One region of the Microbispora triticiradicis genome, then DNA from elsewhere that is predicted to be linked to it. Evidence: riboswitches for the same ligand, from Rfam matches in the RefSeq annotation. Region 1 holds a riboswitch; each other region holds the start of a gene.
What was found. Region 1 has a riboswitch for S-adenosylmethionine ahead of thrC (threonine synthase). Riboswitches for the same ligand answer to the same signal wherever they lie in the genome.
Positions count from the first base shown of each region.

Region 1 (7,061 bases):
TGCGTGGCCTCCTCCGCCAGCGCGAGCGCGAACGCGCCATTGTAGGTGCGGTACGACTCCCACTCACGTGCGAACCGGGTGCCGAACTCGGGGGAGAAGGGCGTGTTGTAGAGCAGGTGGTTGACGAACCACAGGGTCGAGTTCGCCACCGCGTTGTAGGCCCGGTGGAAGACCGCGGGCGGGATGTCCAGCATGCGGATGGGCCCCGTCTCGAACGCCCGGTCGAGCCGGCCCCCCGGCGCCTGCCGCACCGCCCCGCGGTCGCCGTCCGACAGCGCCGCGCAGACCCACAGCACGTCGGTGTCCCTGACCACGTCCGACAGCCCGGACACGAGCCCGCCGCCGCCCCTGCGCATGGTCAGGCCGCCGTCCTCCGACAGGGTGAAGGACACCGGGCCCCGGTTGGACGCGATCAGGACGGAGCTGCTCATTGGGGTTTCCCCTCGATCAGAGCGGGCGCGCATGCCGGAAGATTAATAAAAGCGGACCTCCATCAATAGGATGTCAACCGATCGCGGGAGGGCTGGAACGGGATGGCACTGGACGACGTCACCGAGGAGCTGGCCGGATCGGCCGCCCGGGGAGATCACCGCGCCCTCGGTGAGCTGCTGCGGCGCATCGAGCCCGACGTGCTGCGGCACTGCGAGCGGCTACTACCGTACCGGCAGGACGCGGAGGAGGCGGCGCAGGACACGCTGCTCGCCGTGGCCCGCAACATCGCCCGGTTCGAGGGCCGGGCCAAGTTCAGCACCTGGCTGCACATCGTGACCGTGAACTGCGCCAGGACGACCTACCGGTCGCTCAAGCGGCGCTCGTCCGAGCAGGCGGAGGAGCTGCCCGAGCAGCGGCCGGACCCGCGGCGGGTGAGCGTCATCGCGGGGTCGCGGCTCGACCTGCTCGACGCGATGGAGGCGCTGGAGGCCGAGCGGCCAGACCTCGCCCAGGCGCTCGTGCTGCGCGACATCTGCCAGCTCGACTACTCCCAGGTCGCCGACCAGCTCGGCATTCCCCTCGGCACCGTCAAGTCCCGGATACACCAGGCGCGCAAGTACGTGCAGAGCGCGCTCGGCGAGGCCTACGGCTGATACAAACCGTCTCGCCATCCGAGACAGCGGAACGGACACAGGGGACGCCGGGGTACAGTGCTGGAGGACCTTTTTCGAAGGTTCTACAACTGAAGATGCTCATCCAGAGGGGTGGAGGGACCGGCCCTGCGAAGCCCCGGCAACCTCCCCGGTGTCGAACTCGTGCCCACGAGGCCCGGCCGGGACAGGTGCCAATTCCGGCTCGCGGCCAGGGCGGTCGCGAGCGAAGATGAGGGAAAGGCCTCGCTTCATGGCGCACATCAGCACCGCGACCCCCACCACCGCCACCGACTTCGGCCCCGCCACCGGTCTGTCCTGCCGCGAGTGCGGCGCCCACTACGACCTCGGCCCGGTCTTCGCCTGTACGGAGTGTTTCGGCCCCCTTGAGGTGGCGTACGACTTCGGAGAGGTCCGCCGGGAGGACATCGCGGCGGGCCCGGCGAACATCTGGCGGTACCGCTCCCTGCTTCCCGTCCCCGCCGGGGTGGCGGACAAGCCCAACCTGCAGCCCGGCTGGACCAAGCTCGTGCGGGCCGACCGGCTGGCGGCAGAGCTGGGGCTGCGGTCGCTGCACGTCAAGGACGACTCCGGCAACCCGACCCACTCCTTCAAGGACCGGGTCGTCGCGATCGCGGTCGAGGCCGCGCGCGCCTTCGGCTTCCACACCCTGTCGTGCTCGTCCACCGGCAACCTCGCCGGCGCGGTGGGCGCCGCGGCGGCCAGGGCCGGGCTGGACTCCTGCGTGTTCATTCCCGCCGACCTCGAGGCGGCCAAGGTCACCATGGCCGCGGTGTACGGCGGCCGGCTGGTCGGCATCGACGGCACCTACGACGAGGTGAACCGCTTCTGCTCCGAGCTCATCGGCGACGAGCTGGGCGAGAAGTGGGGATTCGTCAACGTCAACCTCCGGCCCTACTACGCCGAGGGTTCCAAGACGCTGGCGTACGAGATCGCCGAGCAGCTCGGCTGGCGGCTGCCCGAGCAGATCGTCGTCCCGGTGGCCTCCGGCTCGCAGCTCACGAAGATCGACAAGGGCTTCCGCGAGCTGATCAAGCTCGGCCTGGTCGAGGAGCGGCCGTACCGGATCTTCGGCGCGCAGGCCGAGGGCTGCTCGCCGGTCTCCCGCGCGTTCAAGGCCGGGCAGGACGTGGTGCAGCCGGTCAAGCCGGACACCATCGCCAAGTCGCTGGCCATCGGCAACCCGGCGGACGGGCCGTACGTGCTCGACATCGCCCGTCGTACGGGCGGCGCGGTGGAGGACGTGAACGACGGCGAGGTGGTCGAGGCGATCCGCCTGCTGGCCCGGACCGAGGGCATCTTCGCCGAGACCGCGGGCGGCGTCACGGTCGGCGTGCTGCGCAAGCTCGTGCACGAGGGCCGCCTCGACCCCGAGGCCGAAACCGTGGTGCTGAACACCGGCGACGGTCTCAAGACACTTGACGCGGTGGCCGAGCAGGCCCGTCCGTCCGCGGTCATCCGCCCCTCCCTCGACGCCTTCCGTGCGGCATTCGCCAACTGAAAGCGTTATCACAGGCCCATCGGCAGCAACGAAAGCGAGTGAACAATGAGCGTTTCCGTGCGGATTCCGACGATTCTGCGGACGTACACCAACGGCGTCGCGGAGGTAAGCGGGGAGGGGGGAACGCTCCGCGAGGTCCTGCAGAAGCTGGATGCGGACTATCCGGGCATCGGAGGTCGAATCCTGGATGAGACGGGCAAGATCCGGCGTTTTGTCAACGTCTATGTCGGAGAAGAGGACGTCCGTTTCGCCGATGGGCTGGACACCGCCACACCGGACGGGGTACAGATTTCGGTCATCCCCGCCGTCGCCGGGGGCTGAGCCGCGACACCGCCGCCGGGCACCTGACATGCACTTCTCTCGCCGGGGAAGTGAGATGTCGCCACAGCGAATGGTGAAGCTCTCAACCTTTCGGTAGAAAAGTGAATAATCGTCTGTACCGCTTTGAGCGAACGCGCCGTAGTAGTTTGCGGATTGACTCTGTTGTTCTACGCCTTGACACGGGTATGGTCGAAGACGATCGACAAAACCGGGGGCTTCTTGGGTGTGGTCCCCAGCCCAGCAAGAGGAGTCGGAAGTGGCGCAGGGCACCGTCAAATGGTTTAACGCGGACAAGGGCTACGGCTTCATCGCGGTAGACGGTGGGAAGGACGTGTTCGTCCATTACTCGGCAATCATGATGGACGGCTACAAGGCCCTCGAGCAGGGTCAGCGGGTTGAGTTCGACATCACGCAGGGGCAGAAGGGCCCGCAGGCGGAGGCCGTACGGGCCGTCTGATCCCGTCAAGCGACCATTGGAGGCCCGGTCCGCGTTCCGCGGGCCGGGCCTTCGGCTCGTCCGGGCTCGTCCGGGTGTTCGGGAACCTCGTCCAAGCTGGTCAGAGTGGCTTCCGCTTGCACTCTCGGGGGTAGAGTGCTAAATACTTGTTTGGCACTCTGAGGTCGAGAGTGACAACAACCGGGATCGGGGCGATGGGGCTCGCGCAGGGATAGCGGGTCCACGCCGTCGCGGGCGTCGGCTCGGTCCGTTGAAGACACCCTGCTACTGGGAGGTCTAGCCTAATGGCAGCCAAGATGATCGCGTTTGACGAGGACGCCCGGCGCGGTCTCGAGCGCGGTATGAACCAGCTCGCCGACGCCGTGAAGGTGACCCTCGGCCCCAAGGGCCGCAACGTCGTGCTGGAGAAGAAGTGGGGCGCCCCCACGATCACCAACGACGGTGTCTCCATCGCCAAGGAGATCGAGCTCGAGGACCCGTGGGAGAAGATCGGCGCCGAGCTGGTCAAGGAAGTCGCGAAGAAGACCGACGACGTCGCCGGTGATGGCACGACGACGGCCACCGTGCTCGCCCAGGCGCTGGTCCGCGAGGGTCTGCGTAACGTCGCCGCCGGCGCCAACCCGATGTCGCTGAAGAAGGGCATCGAGGCCGCCGTCGAGCGCGTCAGCGAGGAGCTGTCGAAGCTCGCCAAGGACGTGGAGACCAAGGAGCAGATCGCCTCCACGGCCTCCATCTCCGCCGCCGACCCGGAGATCGGCGCGCTCATCGCCGAGGCGATGGACAAGGTGGGCAAGGAAGGCGTCATCACCGTCGAGGAGAGCAACACCTTCGGTCTGGAACTGGAGCTCACCGAGGGCATGCGCTTCGACAAGGGCTACGTGTCCGGCTACTTCGTGACCGACCCCGAGCGCATGGAGGCGGTCTTCGAGGACGCCTACATCCTCATCGCCAACCAGAAGATCTCGGCGAACAAGGACCTGCTCCCGCTGCTCGACAAGGTCGTGCAGTCCGGCAAGCCGCTGGTCCTCCTCGCCGAGGACGTCGAGGGCGAGGCCCTGGCGACCCTGGTCGTCAACAAGATCCGTGGCCTGTTCAAGTCCGTGGCCGTCAAGGCCCCCGGCTTCGGCGACCGCCGCAAGGCCATGCTGCAGGACATCGCGATCCTGACCGGCGGCCAGGTCATCTCCGAGGAGGTCGGTCTCAAGCTGGAGAACGCCACCCTCGACCTGCTCGGCCGCGCCCGCAAGATCGTCGTCACCAAGGACGAGACCACGATCGTCGACGGCGCCGGTGACGCCGAGCAGATCTCCGGCCGTGTGAACGAGATCCGCGCCGAGATCGACCGCACCGACTCCGACTACGACCGCGAGAAGCTCCAGGAGCGTCTCGCCAAGCTGGCGGGCGGCGTCGCCGTCATCAAGGCCGGCGCGGCGACCGAGGTCGAGCTCAAGGAGCGCAAGCACCGCATCGAGGACGCCGTCCGCAACGCCAAGGCCGCGGTCGAGGAGGGCATCGTCCCCGGCGGTGGCGTAGCCCTGCTGCAGGCCGGCGCCAACGCGTTCGACAAGCTGGAGGTCAACGGCGACGAGGCGACCGGCGCGGCGATCGTCCGCAAGGCGCTCGAGGAGCCGCTGAAGCAGATCGCCGTCAACGCCGGCCTCGAGGGCGGCGTCGTGGTGGAGAAGGTCCGCAACCTGCCCGCGGGCGAGGGCCTCAACGCCGCGTCCGGCGAGTACGTCAACATGTTCGAGTCGGGCATCATCGACCCGGCCAAGGTCACCCGCTCGGCGCTGCAGAACGCGGCGTCCATCGCGGCCCTGTTCCTCACGACCGAGGCCGTCATCGCCGAGAAGCCCGAGAAGGAGAAGGCCCCCGCCATGCCCGGCGGCGGCGACATGGACTTCTGAGTCCTGCTCTCCCGCTTCACCAGGAAGGGCGGTTCCCCCTCGGGGGAGCCGCCCTTTTCCCTTGCGCCCGGTCTCCCCAAGTGCATGGGCGCCGGGCGGTCAGCCCTGCCGCCACTGTTTCAGGACCTGCCGGAAGGCCTCGCTCACGAGGGCGAGAAGTTCGGCGGAGGACCCGAAGCGGGCGCCCGCCGGGGTCGTGGCCCCGAGAATCTCGGCTCCGCGCTGTGACGCGGCCGCCAGGGCCTCGTTCATCCGCAGAGAGGCGAGGATGGACCGCACCCAGATCTCGTCGTCGATGACATAGCGTTCACGCCGCGCGCCGGGAACCCGCTCCCGCCTGAGCATTCCCTGCTGTTCGAGGAAGGCGACGGCGTGCGAGACCGACGCCGGGCTGACGCGAAGCCGCTCAACCAGGTCGGCGGCGGTGAGAGCGCCGGAATCGGTGACGTACAGGCAGGTCAGCACCCTGGCCTCCATCCGGGGCAGCCCCTGCTCCACGAGGAGGGCGGTGAAGGACTCCGTGAAGTCCCGCACCGCCTGGGGATCACGCCCATGGCCGCCGTCGGGGACCGGCGGCGTCGGAGGCTGTGCCTGCCTGTGGCGGCGCGCACGGTGCCGCGTGGCCTCGTGCGCCCGGTCCGCCCCGTAGTCGCCCGGTCCGCCGTTCCGGGTGACCTCCCGCATGATGGTCGAGGCGGGACGTCCCAGCCGCCGGCCGATCTCCGCGTATCCGAGTCCCTCGGCCAGCCCCGCGGCGATGTGCTGACGGTCCTCGTTGGTGAGTCTGCCTCCGGGCACGGCAATCGTCTCCTGTCTGCCGGCATGCGCGGCTCCGCGCCCGCACACCCGCCGCACAGTATGCATTCACTCTGAGCCCATTGCAAAGCGCGGCTGTCCACCTATTGCATTCAGTGCCACGGTCATTGCAAGAAGGAATAGTAAGCCCATGTCTGGCTGGGCGTACTGCCGAAAAGTTTGTTGACTGATCCGTGAATGCAATGTAGCTTTGCGACCGTTCAGAGATTCGCGAACAATGCTGGATAGGGCGGTTCATGATGCATAACGGCAACGGCGGCTTCTCCGCGGCGGGGCTGCGCAGACTGCACGAGGTGCTGGCACGGCACGTCGACTCGGGACGGATTCCCGGGCTCGTCGCCCTGGTCGGCCGGGGCGAGGAGACGCACGTCGAGGCGATCGGGACGATGTGCCACGACGGCGGTGCGCCGATGCGCCGCGACACGATCTTCCGGATGGCCTCGACGTCCAAGCCGGTCTCCGTCGCGGCGGCGATGGTCCTGCTCGACGAGTGCCGGCTGCGGCTGGACGACCTGGTGGAGCAGTGGCTGCCGGAACTGGCCGACCGGCGGGTGCTGAAGCGGATCGACGGCCCGCTGGACGACACCGTGCCGGCGCGGCGGCCGATCACCGTACGAGACCTGCTCACCTCCACGTTCGGGCTCGGCATGGACATGACGTCGCTCGGCACCCCGATCATGGGCGCGGTCTTCGAGCAGGGGCTCACACCCGACCTGCCGGTGCCGATGCCCGAGCCGGACGAGTGGATCCGCCGTCTCGGCACGCTTCCGCTGATGCACCAGCCCGGAGAGCGCTGGCAGTACCACATCAGCAGCGATCTACTCGGCGTGCTCGTCGCCAGGGTCACGGGCCGGTCGTTCGAGACGTTCCTGCGGGAACGCGTCTTCGAGCCGCTGGGGATGAAGGACACCGGTTTCCACGTGCCCGCCGACAAGATCGACCGGCTGCCGACCCTC
Region 1 is NZ_VANP01000008.1:367,664-374,724, reverse strand. It holds gene FED44_RS22520 (alpha,alpha-trehalose-phosphate synthase (UDP-forming)) at 1-431, opposite strand, end outside; gene FED44_RS22515 (RNA polymerase sigma factor) at 534-1,085, shown strand; SAM riboswitch class I at 1,182-1,321, shown strand; gene thrC (threonine synthase) at 1,336-2,604, shown strand; gene FED44_RS22505 (MoaD/ThiS family protein) at 2,650-2,925, shown strand; gene FED44_RS22500 (cold-shock protein) at 3,182-3,382, shown strand; gene groL (chaperonin GroEL) at 3,667-5,289, shown strand; gene FED44_RS22490 (GbsR/MarR family transcriptional regulator) at 5,389-6,087, opposite strand; gene FED44_RS22485 (serine hydrolase domain-containing protein) at 6,345-7,061, shown strand, end outside.

Region 2 (7,061 bases), on a different contig from region 1:
CTGGTGGCCGAGGGTGCGGACATCGTGGACGTGGGCGGCGAGTCCACCCGTCCGGGAGCGGCCCGGGTCTCGCTGGAGGAGGAACTGCGCCGCGTCGAGCCGGTGATCCGCGCCCTCACCCAGGAGGGCGTCACGGTCAGCGTCGACACCATGCGGGCGGAGGTCGCCGAGGCGGCCGTCGCCGCCGGAGCCGTTCTGGTTAACGACGTGAGCGGCGGCCTGGCCGACCCGGCGATGCCGCGCGTGGTGGCCGCGACCGGCGTGCCGTACGTCGTGATGCACTGGCGCGGGCACAGCCGCGACATGGACACCCGGGCCGTCTACGGCGACGTGCTGACCGAGGTGGCGGAGGAACTGCGCAAGCGGGTCGACTCCGTGCTGGCCGAGGGCGTGCGGGAGGAGCAGATCGTGCTCGACCCCGGCCTCGGTTTCTCCAAGAACGCCGAGCACAACTGGGCCCTGCTGGCCGGCATCGCCGAGCTGAACGAGCTCGGCCATCCCCTGCTGATCGGGGCGTCGCGCAAGCGGTTCCTCGGCCGGCTGCTGGCCGGGCCGGACGGCGAGCCACGCCCCTTCGACGGCAGCGACGACGCCACCATCGCCGTCACCGCGCTCGCGGCGCAGGCCGGGGCGTGGTGCGTCAGGGTCCACCGGGTGCGGCCGAACGCCGACGCGGTGCGCGTCGCCGCCACCTGGAGGGCAGCAGGCGTACGACACGCGGCAGGCGGACGGGACGCAGTAGCCGCACGACACTCAGCCGCGCGACATGCCGACGAGAGCCGGTGAGGATATGCCGACAGGGACGCCCATGAAGGACATCGAGGAGCTCAACCAGGCGTTCTACAACGCCATCGAGGCGGGCGACCTCGACAGGATGTCGGAGATATGGATCGAGGACGTCCCGGGACGTCCGGCGCTGTGCGTCCATCCCGGCTGGCCCATGCTGAGCGGGCGGTCGGAGGTGCTGCGCTCGTGGGCGCTCATCATGGCCAACACGACGTACATCCAGTTCGTGCTGACCGACGTGCAGACCACCGTGCTCGGTGACGTCGCGGTGGTCACCTGCGCGGAGAACATCCTCACCGCCGCCGACAGCGACGAACCGGGTTTCGCCGCCGGCCGGGTCGTCGCCTCCAGCACCTATGTGCGGACCTCCGGGGGCTGGCGGTTGTGGCTCTACCACGGATCTCCGGTCCTGCAGAGCGACGACGAGGACGAGGAGGAGGACCAGGAGCAGTGAGCCGCGACGCGGTGCGGTTGACGGGGTTGCGGGCGCGCGGCAGGCACGGGTGCCTGCCGGCCGAGCGCGAGCTCGGCCAGGAGTTCGTGATCGACGTCTGCCTGCGTCTCGACACCGCCCCGGCGGCGGCGGCCGACGACCTCACCCTGACGGTCGACTACGGCGCGCTGGCACTGGAGCTCGTCCGGATCGCGGAGGGCGAGCCGGTCAATCTCATCGAGACCCTCGCCGAGCGGCTGGCGGCGGCCTGCCTGGCCCACGACATGGTCGAGGAGGCGGAGGTCAGCGTGCACAAACCGGCGGCGCCCATCCCGCTGCCGTTCGACGACGTGGTGGTGACGATCAGAAGGGGGCGCGCATGAGGGTCGTGATCGCACTCGGCAGCAACCTCGGCCGGCGCATCGAGAACCTCCAGGGCGCCGTCGACGCGTTGTTCGACGCCCCCGGGCTCACGTTCGTGGCGGCGTCGCCGGTCTACGAGACCGAACCGGTCGGCGGACCCACCCAGGGCGCGTACCTGAACGCGGTGGTCGTCGCCGAGAGCATGCTCGACCCCCGCGCCCTGCTCGACCGGGCGCACAGCGTCGAGAACGCCTTCGGCCGTGAGCGCGCGGAGCGGTGGGGCCCCCGGACCCTCGACGTGGACCTGATCGCGGTCGGCACGCTGATGTCGGACGACCCCGAGCTCACCCTCCCGCATCCCCGCGCGCACGAGCGGGCGTTCGTCCTGGTGCCGTGGGCCCAGGCGGACCCCTCGGCGGTGCTGCCCGGGCGCGGGTCGGTCGCGGCCCTGCTGGCCGACCTGGACCAGAGCGGGGTGCGGCTGCGCACCGACCTCGTGCTCGAACCCCCGGCCTGACGAGGAGAGACCCCGCGTGAAGCCCAGCAATCCCGGCGTGCTCGTCGGTCTCGTGGTCGTGTTCGCCGTGATCACCTGGGGCCTGCTGCGGCAGTCCTACTCCGTGGTGCCCACACTGCCGTGGACCGCGGTGCCCACCGTGCTGCTGCTCGCGCTCGGTGAGGCGTACACGGGCTGGCTGACCCGGGCGAGGATCCTGCGCCGCCCGGACACCAAGCCCGTCGAGCCGCTCGCCGTCGCTCGACTGGCGGCGCTGGCCCAGGCCACCGCGTACGCGGGCGCGGCGTTCGCCGGGGTCTTCGCCGGTTTCGTCCTGCGTGTGCTGGACCTGCTCGACCTGGACAAGCCCCGCCAGGACGCGATCGTCGGCGGCGGGTCGTTCGTGGCGTGCGTGATCCTGATCTGCGCCGCGCTCTTCCTCGAACACTGCTGCCGGGTGCCCGGCAAGCCCAACGGGGAGAGCTGACCCCTGCCTACCGGCCTACTTGTCGATGTCGCCGACCACGAAGAACATCGATCCGAGGACCGCGATCAGGTCGGCGACCGAGTGGCCGGGCAGCATCTCGCGGAGCACCTGGACGTTGTTGTAGGAGGCGCTGCGCAGCTTGAGCCGCCAGGGGGTCTTCTCGCCGCGTGACACCAGGTAGTAGCCGTTGAGGCCGAGCGGGTTCTCCGTCCAGGCGTACGTGTGGCCCTCCGGCACCTTGAGCACCTTCGGCAGGCGCTGGTTGATCGGGCCGGGCGGCAGGTGGCGCAGCCGCTCCACGCAGGCGTCGGCCAGGTCGAGCGACACCTTGACCTGGTCGAGCAGCACCTGGAACCTCGCCTGGCAGTCTCCCGCCGAGCGGGTCACGACCTTCACGGGCAGCTCGCCGTACGCGAGGTAGGGCTCGTCGCGCCGCAGGTCGAAGTCCACCCCCGAGGCCCGCGCGGCCGGGCCGCTCACGCCGTACTGCATGATCGTCTCACGGTCGAGCACGCCGACGCCGCGGGTGCGCGCCACGAAGATCTCGTTGCCCGCGACCAGCTCCTCGATGTCGGGCAGCCGCCGCCGCACGGCCGCCACGGCGGTGGTCACGCGGCCGAGCCAGCCCTCGGGCAGCTCCTCCTTCAGCCCGCCCACCCGGTTGAACATGTAGTGCATGCGGCCGCCGGAGATCTCCTCCATGACGTACTGCAGCGTCTCCCGCTCCCGGAAGGCGGGGAAGACCGGGCCGGCCGCGCCCAGCTCCAGCGGATGGCCGCCGAGGAACATCAGGTGGTTGAGCACGCGGTTGAGCTCGGCCAGCAGGGTCCTGGCCCACACCGCCCGCGGCGGGGGCTGCATGCCGATCATGCGCTCGACCGCGAGCACGACGCCCAGCTCGTTGGCGAACGCCGACAGCCAGTCGTGCCGGTTGGCCAGCACGATGATCTGCCGGTAGTCGCGCACCTCGAACAGCTTCTCCGCACCGCGGTGCATGTAGCCGACGATCGGCTCGGCGGCCACGATCCGTTCACCGTCAAGGACGAGCCGCAGCCGCAGCACCCCGTGCGTGGACGGATGCTGCGGCCCGATGTCGAGGATCAGGTCCTCCGTCGCGAGCCCTCCCGGCCGCACCGCGTCCGCCCCGGCCCCGATGCCCACCACTCGCTCGACACGCGGGCCGTCCTGCTCGGTCATACCGTCCATGCTTTCACGCCCGTCACCCACCGGCGAAAGCCACGGCGGTCGGGGTCAGGCGGGGGCGATGTCGCGGAGGGCGGTGATGAGGCGGTCGACGTGCTCCTCGGTCGTGCCGATGCCGATCGAGGCGCGTACGGCGCTCACCGTGCCGTCCGCGCAGCCCTCGTCCTCGGTGCCGCCGAGGAGGTGGCGGACGAACGGGTGGGCGCAGAACTTGCCGTCCCTGACGCCGATGCCGTGCTCGGCCGAGAGGATCTCGGCGACCTCCCGGGCCGGGCGGCCCTCCACGACGAACGACACGATCCCGACCCGCGGGTGGTCCGGGCCCCACAGCGACAGTTCGCGTACGCCGGGGATCGCGGCGAGCCCGGCGCGCAGGCGGGCGAGCAGCCGCTCCTCCTCCCGCACCAACGGAGTCCAGCCGGTCGCGGCCAGGGCGTCGCAGGCGGCGGCGAGCGCGACCGCGCCGAGCACGTTGGGCGTCCCCGCCTCGTGCCGCGCCTCGGGGTCGTCGCTCCACTCGGTGGTCTCGCCCACGGCTCGCACGGCTCCGCCGCCGCGCAGGTACGGGTCGGCGGCGGCGAGCCAGTCGGGCCGGCCGACGAGCACGCCCGCGCCGAACGGCGCATAGAGCTTGTGCCCGGAGAAGGCGACGTAGTCGAGGTCGAGCGCGGCGAGGTTGAGCCCGCGGTGGGGGACGAGCTGGGCGGCGTCCACGGCGATCCGCGCGCCGTGCCGGTGCGCGATGTGCGCGAGCCCGGCGATCGGCCACAGCTCTCCGGTGACGTTGGACGCGGCGGTCACGACGAGCAGGGCCGGGCCCTCGATCGCGGCGAGGGCCTCGTCGGCGGCCCGGACGGCCTCGCCGGGGAAGGCGGGCGGCGCGAGTCGTACGGCGTCGGTCCAGGGCAGCAGCGAGGCGTGGTGCTCGGTGCCGAACACGACGACCGTGGTGCCCTCGGGGAGGCTGCGGGCCAGCAGGTTCATCGCGTCGGTGGTGTTGCGCACGAAGACGAGGGCGTCGCCGGGGCGGGCGCCCACGAAGGCCCGCACGGTGTGCCTGGCCTGCTCGTACCGCTGGGTCGTGAGCTGCGAGGCGTAGCCCGCGCCCCGGTGCACGCTGGAGTAGGCCGGCAGCGCCGCCGCGACGGCGGCGTTCACCGGCTCAAGACAGGGCGCGCTCGCCGCGTAGTCGAGGTTCGCGTACGGCACGAGCCGGCCGCCCCGGACCGGGACCTCCAGGTCGGCGCCCACGACCACCGGTACGCGCACCGGCTCGGACACGGGGTTGGCGGGCTGCTGCGGGACGAAGGTGAGAGCGGACAACGCCAGGCCTCCTCGGGTCGGGGACCCCTGCCATGGCGTCGTACGGCGGAGCCCGCGCTTGCCCGGCGCACCGCGCGCCAGGCCCGGTCCTCACCCGGGGCACCCCGCCGCGAGCGCGAGGGTTGCCGGCCAGCAAGCCGGGGCTTGACGCTGGCACTCATGACCTGAGCGCACTATAACCCGGAGAACGGGCGATCCGGCAAGTCCCCTGGTGAGAGGCGCTTTACCGTTATGGTGTCCAATGTGAGGTTTGATCCCTGGAATCCGGAGTTCGTGGCTCACCCGTACGACGCCTACCGCGACCTGCGGGACAACGATCCGGTCAGCTTCTTCGAGCCGACCGGGCAATGGCTGGTCGCCCGGCACGCCGACGTCAACGCGCTGCTGCGCGACCGCCGCCTGGGCCGGTCCTACCTGCACACCGCCACGCACGAGGAGTTCGGCCGGGAGCCCGAGCCGGACTTCCAGGAGCCCTTCTGGCGGGTGATCCGGGCCGGGATGCTCGATGTGGAGCCGCCGGTCCACACCCGGCTGCGCCGCCTGGTGTCCAAGGCGTTCACGCCCCGGATGGTCGAGTCGCTGCGCCCGCGCGTACGGAGGATCGCGGCGGAACTGACCGAGGGGCTGGTCGAGCGCGGCGGCGGCGACCTGCTGGCCGAGGTGGCCGAGCCGCTGCCCGTCACCGTGATCGCCGAGATGCTGGGCGTGCCGGAGGCCGACCGCCACCTGCTGCGCCCCTGGTCGGCCGACATCTGCGGGATGTACGAGCTGAACCCGTCGCCGGAGGTCCAGCACACGGCCGTACGCGCGGCGACGGAGTTCGCCGGGTACCTGCGCGGGCTGGCCAGGGCGCGCAGGGAGCGGCCGGGCGACGACATGATCTCCGCGCTCGCGCAGGTGGTGGACGACGGGGACCGGCTCACCGAGGACGAGCTGATCGGCACCTGCGTGCTGCTGCTCAACGCCGGGCACGAGGCCACGGTCAACGCCACCGGCAGCGGGTGGTGGGCGCTGTTCCGCAACCCCGGCGAGCTGGAGCGGCTGCGCGCCGACCCCGGCCTGATGCCGGCGGCGGTCGAGGAGCTGCTGCGTTACGACACCCCGGCGCAGATGTTCGAGCGGTGGGTGCTGGAGGACGTCGAGGCCGGCGGGGTGACGATCCCTCGTGGTGCGGAGATCGCGCTGTTGTTCGGCTCGGCGAACCGGGACCCCGAGGTCTTCGACGACCCCGACCGTCTCGACGTCGGCCGGGCGGACAACCCGCACATCTCGTTCGGTGCGGGCATCCACTTCTGCCTCGGCGCCCCGCTCGCGCGGGTCGAGATGGCGGAGTCGTTCGGCGCGCTGCTGCGGCTGGCGCCCCGCCTGGAGCTCGCCGAGGAGCCGACCTGGAAGCCCAGCTACATCATGCGCGGCCTGGAGTCACTGAAGGTCGCCGTCTGACACGCTGACCGCGTGGTGGGTGACCGTGGTGTCGTAGCCGAGCAGGACGGCCTGGGCCGCGGGCTCGACGACGGCCGTCGCGGGGTCCTCCCCGGCGAAGCGGCGGATCGCGTCCATCGAGTCCCACAGGGTCATGACCTCGATCTCCACCCGGCCGCCGGCGTCGCGCCGCAGCAGGTAGGCGCCGCGGTGCCCGGCCACGCCGCGCAGGGAGGGCAGGACCGCCTCGGTGAAGTGCCGCTCGTAGCCGTTCGCGCCCTCCGGGGTCGCGCTCGCGCGCCAGATTCTCGCGATCATGATGTCTCCTCATCCACACCGGGACTGGCCGAGCCAGCCGAAGCCGCCGAGACCGGCGGGGTCGATGAGCTCGGCCTCCTGCGAGGCCCGGCCGAGCGCGCGTACGTAACCGGCGGGGTCGGCGGACGCGAGCGCGAGCGGCGGCCGGGCGCCGGTGACCCCCAGGTCGCGCAGGGCCTCCCGCTGCGTCGTGAGCGTGGTCGCCTCCGCGCCCGCCCGCTCGCCGGCCG
Region 2 is NZ_VANP01000020.1:17,578-24,638, reverse strand. It holds gene folP (dihydropteroate synthase) at 1-786, shown strand, start outside; gene FED44_RS32565 (nuclear transport factor 2 family protein) at 809-1,240, shown strand; gene folB (dihydroneopterin aldolase) at 1,237-1,602, shown strand; gene folK (2-amino-4-hydroxy-6-hydroxymethyldihydropteridine diphosphokinase) at 1,599-2,099, shown strand; gene FED44_RS32550 (DUF3180 domain-containing protein) at 2,116-2,565, shown strand; gene FED44_RS32545 (NADH-quinone oxidoreductase subunit D) at 2,581-3,762, opposite strand; gene FED44_RS32540 (aminotransferase class V-fold PLP-dependent enzyme) at 3,817-5,091, opposite strand; SAM riboswitch class IV at 5,141-5,256, opposite strand; gene FED44_RS32535 (cytochrome P450) at 5,335-6,534, shown strand; gene FED44_RS32530 (antibiotic biosynthesis monooxygenase family protein) at 6,514-6,831, opposite strand; gene FED44_RS32525 (SAM-dependent methyltransferase) at 6,841-7,061, opposite strand, start outside.
Region 2: it holds a riboswitch for S-adenosylmethionine, as region 1 does, so the genes downstream of both, FED44_RS32540 (aminotransferase class V-fold PLP-dependent enzyme) here and thrC (threonine synthase) in region 1, are expected to answer to the same signal.

Region 3 (7,061 bases), on a different contig from region 1:
GCCGCGACGGCGTCGGTGAGGTCGGGCGAGCCGTGCGCGACCAGGCCGGGCGCCACCGCGACCACGGTCACGGCCAGCAGGAACGCGGAGGCGGCCCAGACACCGGCCCGCGGCACCCGGCGCCGCCGTCCGCGCCCCACGACCACGGCGGGTGCGGCAAAGGTGGACGTGGTCACTCAGGCACCTCGCAGTCGCGGGTCGATGGCCAGGTAGAGCAGGTCGAGCAGGATGTTGATGACGACGTAGAGCAGCGAGGCGATCAGCACCACGCCCATCACGACCGGCAGGTCCTTGTTGCCGACGGCCGCGAGGGTCAGCCGCCCGATGCCCTGCCGGGAGAAGACCGACTCGATGATCACGGCCCCGCCGAACAGGAAGCTGACCATCCACCCGGCCAGGGTGACCGTGGGCAGCAGGGCGTGCCGCAGCGCGTGCCGCAGCCGCACGCCCAGGTCGGACATGCCGCGCGAGCGGGCGGTGAGCACGAACGGCTCCTCCAGCGTGAGCTCCAGTCCCTCGCGCAGCACCTGGCTCAGCGTCGCGACGACCGGGATCGCCATCGCGACGGACGGCAGGACCAGGCTCTCCGGCCCGTCCCCGCCGGTGGCGGGGAAGATCCCCAGCCCGAACGAGAAGACGGTGAGCAGCAGGATCCCGGCCCAGAAGGACGGGATGGAGATGCCGACCAGCTCGATGCCGGAGAACACCGCCCGCGCCCACCGGCGGCCCGCGGTCAGCACCGCGACCGTGACCGAGACCACGACCGCCAGGACGAACGACGAGAGCATGAGCTGGACGGACGAGCCGACCTGCTCGCCGATCGCCGAGGCGACCGACTGGTGCAGCTGGTACGACTGGCCCAGGTCGCCGTGCAGCACCCGGCCCAGGTAGGCGGCGTACTGGGCGGGCAGCGGCCGGTCCAGCCCGTAGTCGGCGATGATCCGGGCGCGGACCTCGGGTGTGACGGTGCTACTGCCGATGAGCAGGTCGACGACGTTGCCCGGGGTGAGGTGAAGGCCGGCGAAGGCGACCGTCACCGCGCCCCACAGCACCAGGACGGACGTGCCCAGCCGCACCAGCACCGGGCGGACCACCCGGGCGCGGGCCCGGGTGGCCGGTACGGCGACGGCGGTCATGCCTGCTCGACCCAGGCGCCGTAGAAGGTCGGGTACGCCTGCGGCTCCCAGCCGATGCCGTGGGCCTTCTTGCCGGTCCCGAGCAGGTAGTTGAACACGTACACCGGGAAGACCGCGGCCTCGTCGGTGACCCGCTGCTGCACCTTGGCGTACAGCTCGGCCCGCTTGGCCTGGTCGGTCGTGTCCAGCGCGTCGCTCAGCCAGCCGTCGACGTCCTTGTCGGACAGGCGGGCGGCGTTCTGGCCGAACTTGGCGGCCGTGGGGATGGCGGAGGTGTCGAACAGGTTGCGCAGGGTGTCGCCGTCGGCGCGCTGCCAGCTGAAGTCGATGAGGTCGTAGTCGCCCTTGGGATACTTCTCCAGCCATTCGTTGACCGTGCCGGAGACGAACTGGATCTCGAAGCCGATCTTCTTGGCCTCGGCCTGGATCTGCTCGGCCAGCGTGTCGCGCTGCTCACGGGCGAACGCCTTGAGGAACCCCCAGCGGATCGTCAGCCGCCTGCCGTCCTTGGTCCGGTAGCCCTCGGCGTCCTTCCCCGACCAGCCGGCCTCGTCCAGCAGCCGGGCGGCCGCCGCGGGGTCGTACTTCGTCTTTCCTTCGAGCGTCTTGTCGTACCCGTCGGTCGACGGGGAGATGGGGCCCGCCGCGGGCTGGAACGCCCCGAAGTAGAGGTTCTTGACGATCGTCGCGAAGTCGATGCCGTCGCGGAACGCCTGCCGGACCCGCTTGTCGGCGAACGGCCCGGAGGTCGTGTTCGGGTAGTAGTTGTAGTTGCCGCCCGGCGCCTGCCGCGTGGTGACGGTCAGCCGGGGGTCGCCCTGCACCTGCTTGACGTTCACCGGCGGCACGCTGGCGATCCCGTCGACCTGCCCGCTGGTCAGCGCGCCGAGCCGGACGGAGTCCTCGGTGATGACCTTGATCTCCAGCTTGTCCAGGTACGCCTCCCCGGTGTGCGCGGCGCCCTCAGGCGCCCAGGCGTAGCCGGGGTTGCGGTGGTAGGTGATGCCCTTCTGCACCACGTACTCGTCGATCACGAACGGCCCGGACCCGACGACCTTCTTGCACAGCGCGTCCTGCGGCTGCTTCAGCGACCGCGGCGACTCGATGCCGAAGTACGCGGTGGCGAGGGCGGACAGGAACGGCGAGTACGGCCTGCTGAAGTGGACCTTCACCGTGTGCGGGTCGACGACCTCGCTGCCCTTGTACGGCTCGATGTATCCCGCGGCCAGCTGGGACTTGGTCGCCGGGTCGACGATGTGGTCCAGGTTGGCCTTGACCGCCTCGGCGTCGAAGGCCGTGCCGTCGGAGAACTTCACGCCGTCGCGCAGGGTGAACGTGTAGGTCTTCTGGTCCGGCGAGACGGTCCACTTGGTGGCGAGCCACGGGTGGATCCTCCCCTCGCCGTCCAGGGACACGAGCGAGTCCAGGGCGGGCCGGGTGAACAGGCCGGCCACGTCGGCGGGGCTCTGGTGGGGATCGAGGCAGGTGGAGGGCTCGGTGTTGACGGCGAACGTCAGCGTGCCGCCCTTGACCGGCCCGGCGGGGGCCTTGCCCGCCGCGGTGTCCCTGCCCGTCGTGCCGCAGGCGGCGAGGGCGAGGACCCCCAGAAGCGAGACGCCGATGGATAAGCGTGTGTTCGTGGACATCGGGGGAGAGCCTTTCGGTGTTCAAGACGGGACGGCGGAGTGGGGAGGCGGCGTGTCCCGGCCTGTGCCCGCCCGAAACTCCCCGTGAGTGGCCATGCCGCCTCCCGGAGAGCGTGCCGCGCACGCCCCCATGACCAGGAGCCCCGATGGGGCCCGCGCTTGCGGCGCGACTGCCACGCCGCCAGGTTTTCCCCGGGGCACCCCGCGCGGTGCGAGGGTTGCCGGCCGACGAGCCGGGGCTTGGCGTCGGCGCTCAATACCTACAAACAAAGTAGGAAAACTCGGATAAGCTGTCAACACGCTTTCGCCGGGGATTTCGGCCTTTTCGCGACGAGGGGCGGTCCGGTGACGACGAGCGGCCCCGGCGCGCGGCCGCGGCCGGGGGTGAACCGGGCGGCCGTGCCTACGGCGCGCCGGGAAGCCGTACGGTGACGAGGAGCCCGCCGTGGGGGCCGGGGGCGAGATCGAGGGTCCCGTTGTGGGCGCGGACGACGCTGTGCACGATGGCCAGGCCGAGACCGGCGCCGGCGTGCTCGTCGGTGCGCACGCGTTCCGTTCCGCGCTGGAAGGGTTCGATGAGGGTCGGTATCAGTTCCGGCGGGAGGGGGCGGCCCGTGTTCTCGACCCGCAGCAGGCTGGTGCCGCCGTACGCCTCGGTGTGGACCGTCACGGTGCCGCCGGCGGGGAGGTTGTGGACGATCGCGTTCTGGACGAGGTTCGTCACCATCCGCGCCAGGAGCTCGGCGGAGCCCTCGGTCCGGGCCGCCCCGCCGGTGACGTTCAGCGTGATCCGGCGTTGTTCGGCGAGCGGAAGCAGCGTTTCGGCGGCCTCCTCGGCGGCCAGGGAGAGGTCGACGCTCTCCCGGGTGAAGTCGCCGCGGTCGCCGCGGCTGAGCAGCAGGAGGGCCGCGGTGAGGTCGATCGCCCGCTGGTTGACGGTGTGCAGGCGGTCGAGGAGTTCGTCCCGGTCCCGCGTGGGGTCCCGGCGGGCCACGTCGAGGAGCGTCCGCGAGATCGCCAGCGGCGTGCGCAGTTCGTGGGAGGCGTTCGCGGCGAACCTCCGCTGCTCGGCGACGTGGGACTCGAGCCGGTCGAGCATCGAGTCGAACGCGTCGGAGAGCTCCCGGAACTCGTCCCGGCGGCCCTTCATGCGGATCCGGTGGGACAGCGACCCGTTCGCGGTCGTCCGCCGGGCCGCGTCCGTGATCTGGGTGAGCGGCGCGAGCATCCGGCCGGCGAGGAGCCATCCGCCCAGCAGGCCGAACGCCAGCAGAAAGGCCAGTGCCTGGCCCGCGCGGGGGACGAAGGCGCGCTGGAGGTCGGTGCGGTTGGGGATGAACCGCAGGGGCGCCGCCCCGGGCGGGGCGGCCCCCGCCCCGGTGCCGAGCGCGCCGTCGGGCACGTAGCGCAGCAGGAACACCCACACCACGGCCAGCAGGAGGGCGCCGGCGAGTAGAAGGAATCCGGCGTAGCTGAGGGTGAGTTTCAGCCGGGTGCTGAGTCCTGGGCGCCTATCCATGCGTGCTGCCGGGGCCCGTTCCCGTGGCGATGCCGGTGTCGATCCGATAGCCGACACCGGGCACCGTGGCGATGACCCATGGTTCGCCGAGCCGTTTGCGCAGTGCGGAGACGGTGATGCGCACGGCGTTGGTGAGGGGGTCGGCGTTCTCGTCCCACGCTCGTTCCAGCAGTTCCTCGGCACTGACGATCCCGCCCTCGGCGGCGACGAGGACTTCCAGCACGGCGAACTGTTTGCGGGTGAGCGCGACGTAGCGTTCGCCGCGGAACACCTCCCGGCGGAAGGGGTCGAGCCGCAGGCCCGCGATCTCGCGAACCGGGGGCCGGGCGTACGCGCGTCTGCGGTCGAGCGCCCTCAGCCGCAGGACGAGCTCCCGGAGCTCGAACGGTTTGGTGAGGTAGTCGTCGGCGCCGAGCCCGAACCCGGAGGCCTTGTCGTCGATCCGGTCGGCGGCGGTGAGCATGAGGATCGGGATACCGCTGCCGGAGGCGACGATGTGCCGGGCGACCTCGTCGCCGGAGGGGCCGGGAATGTCGCGGTCGAGGACCGCGATGTCGTAGGAGTTGACACTGAGCAGTTCCAGGGCCGCGTCGCCGTCGCCGGCGATGTCGGCGGCGATCGCCTCCAGCCGCAGACCGTCCCGGACGGCTTCGGCCAGGTAGGGCTCGTCCTCCACTATCAGCACGCGCATACGGCTCAGTCTGCCGGTGCGGGCGCCCGTGCCGGCGCGGGGCGAGGCCGGTCCGGTGACGCCTCCGCCGCGGCGCGCCACCAGCGGCGCGACACGAGCCCGAAGAGCACGGCGCCTGCGGCGTTGACCAGCACGTCGTCCACAGACGACACCCGGTCGAGCCGCAGGACGTACTGCAAAGTCTCGACCACGGCCGAGCAGGCCGCCCCGAGCGCCAGGATCCGCGGCACGGAGGCCAGCGCCGCGAAGCGCAGCGGCGCGAAGAACCCCAGCGCCGCGAAGATCAGCAGGTTGCCGCCGATCCCGATCGGCCCCATCGTCACCAGGTCCCGCAGCGGGACCAGGCTCACCCGGCCGGGGACGGTGCCGGCCCCCGGGCCCGGCATCAGGGTGAGCCACACGAACGGCACCGTCCCGTAGACCATCCCCACCTCGGCCAGCGACCTCCGCCACGCCGAGGTGACGCCGGCGGCCTGCCGGAGGAGCGCCAGACCCCACGTCACCAGAGCGGCCGCCGGCAGCCCGGCCAGCGTCATGAGCAGCACGCCGTTCTCCGTGTCGAGGCAGCCGTGCCACCGTCCGGCCAGGCAGGCCGGAGCGGTCATCACGAGCGGCCGCCGCACGGCGAACACGGCGCTCGCCAGGCCGAGGATCGCCAGGCCGGCGAGCACGATCCGGCGCGTGCGGCGGGGCGACGCTGACGGGGATGCGTGGTGGTTCATGCCCTCCATTGGAGACGGAGAGCCGTTGCGGTGGCGTATGCGATTCCGCATACGCCCGCGATACACGGGACGCCGGCGTCGTCCCGGCGCCTCAGCCGCCCGCCCCGCCGCCCGCCCCGCCGCCGGGCGAGGCCCCGGTGACGGCCCGCAGCTCCTGCCCGATCATGTCGACCAGCGGCGCGCCGTCGCGGTTGGTGAGGATGACGCCCACCCAGCCGGTGCCGGGGTAGATGCTCCAGTTGGCGCCGACACCGGGGTTGCCGCCGGAGCGCTGGTACGCCCACTGGCCTTCGACGATGTCGATCGCGATCCCGTACGCGGCGAACGACGCCGGCCCGAGGGGGGTCTTGGCCGCGGTGAGCACGTCGGCCCAGGGCCGGTCCAGCACCGTGCCGTCGCTCAGCGCCCGCGCGAACCGGACCAGATCCGGCGCCGTGGCGAAGCCGCCGTCCCCGGGGGCGTCGATGAAGGCGCGGCCCGGGTTCTTGCCCAGGATGTACGGGTACGGACTGCCCTTGTCCAGGTTGCCGAGGGCGTCCACGACGCCGCCGCCGGCCACCTCCATGTACGGGTGCGCGATGTGCCCGCCCGTGAGCCACTGCGGCCTGGTGTGGAACGCCGAGCCGGTCATGCCGCAGCGCCTGAAGATGTTCTCCTGGACGTAGTCCCAGTACGTAGTGCCGGACACGGCCTCCACGATCAGCGCGGGGATGGTGGTCTCCGCCTCCTGGTGGCCGGTGCTGGGAAGGCCCGGGACGCCGGTCAGTCTCGCCTGCCGGACCCGCCGCTCGTGATACTCGTGCACCTCGTCCCGGCTCCGGAAGACGCGTCGCACGTCCTCTTCGGGCATGTCCAGCCCGGAGGTGCCGGACAGCAGGTGGTGGATGGTCACCTGATCGGCGATGTCCTCGGCGAAGCCCTTCAGGTGGGCGCCCACCGTGTCCGTCAGCTTCAGCCTGCCCTGCTGGGCCAGCTGCAGGATGGCCACCGCGTGGAACGGCTTGCCCGCCGAACTGAGGGCGAACGCCGTGTCCTCGCGGTTGCGGATCCTCCTCTTCTCGTCGGCCATGCCGTAGCCGCGGGACAGCACCGTCCGGCCCCGGTGTGACAGCAGCACCACGCCGGAGAACCTGCCCTCGGCGGCGAGCCGGGCCACGTACCGGTCGTAGGCTCCGCCGGGCAGGGTGTCCGGCGGGATCCGGTCGCGCCCGTCCTGGGCCGCCGTGGGACGACCCGGCCGGTGCCGAGGCGGCGTGGCCGTTCCCGGCGCTCCGCCGGCCGCGACCACACCGGCGGCCGCCAGACCGCTCCACTTGACCAGCTGCCGCCGGCCGACATCACGTACCG
Region 3 is NZ_VANP01000002.1:553,619-560,679, reverse strand. It holds gene FED44_RS07545 (ABC transporter permease) at 1-176, opposite strand, end outside; gene FED44_RS07540 (ABC transporter permease) at 177-1,136, opposite strand; gene FED44_RS07535 (ABC transporter substrate-binding protein) at 1,133-2,782, opposite strand; SAM riboswitch class IV at 2,933-3,043, opposite strand; gene FED44_RS07530 (sensor histidine kinase) at 3,186-4,301, opposite strand; gene FED44_RS07525 (response regulator transcription factor) at 4,294-4,992, opposite strand; gene FED44_RS07520 (VanZ family protein) at 4,998-5,714, opposite strand; gene FED44_RS07515 (serine hydrolase domain-containing protein) at 5,806-7,061, opposite strand, start outside.
Region 3: it holds a riboswitch for S-adenosylmethionine, as region 1 does, so the genes downstream of both, FED44_RS07535 (ABC transporter substrate-binding protein) here and thrC (threonine synthase) in region 1, are expected to answer to the same signal.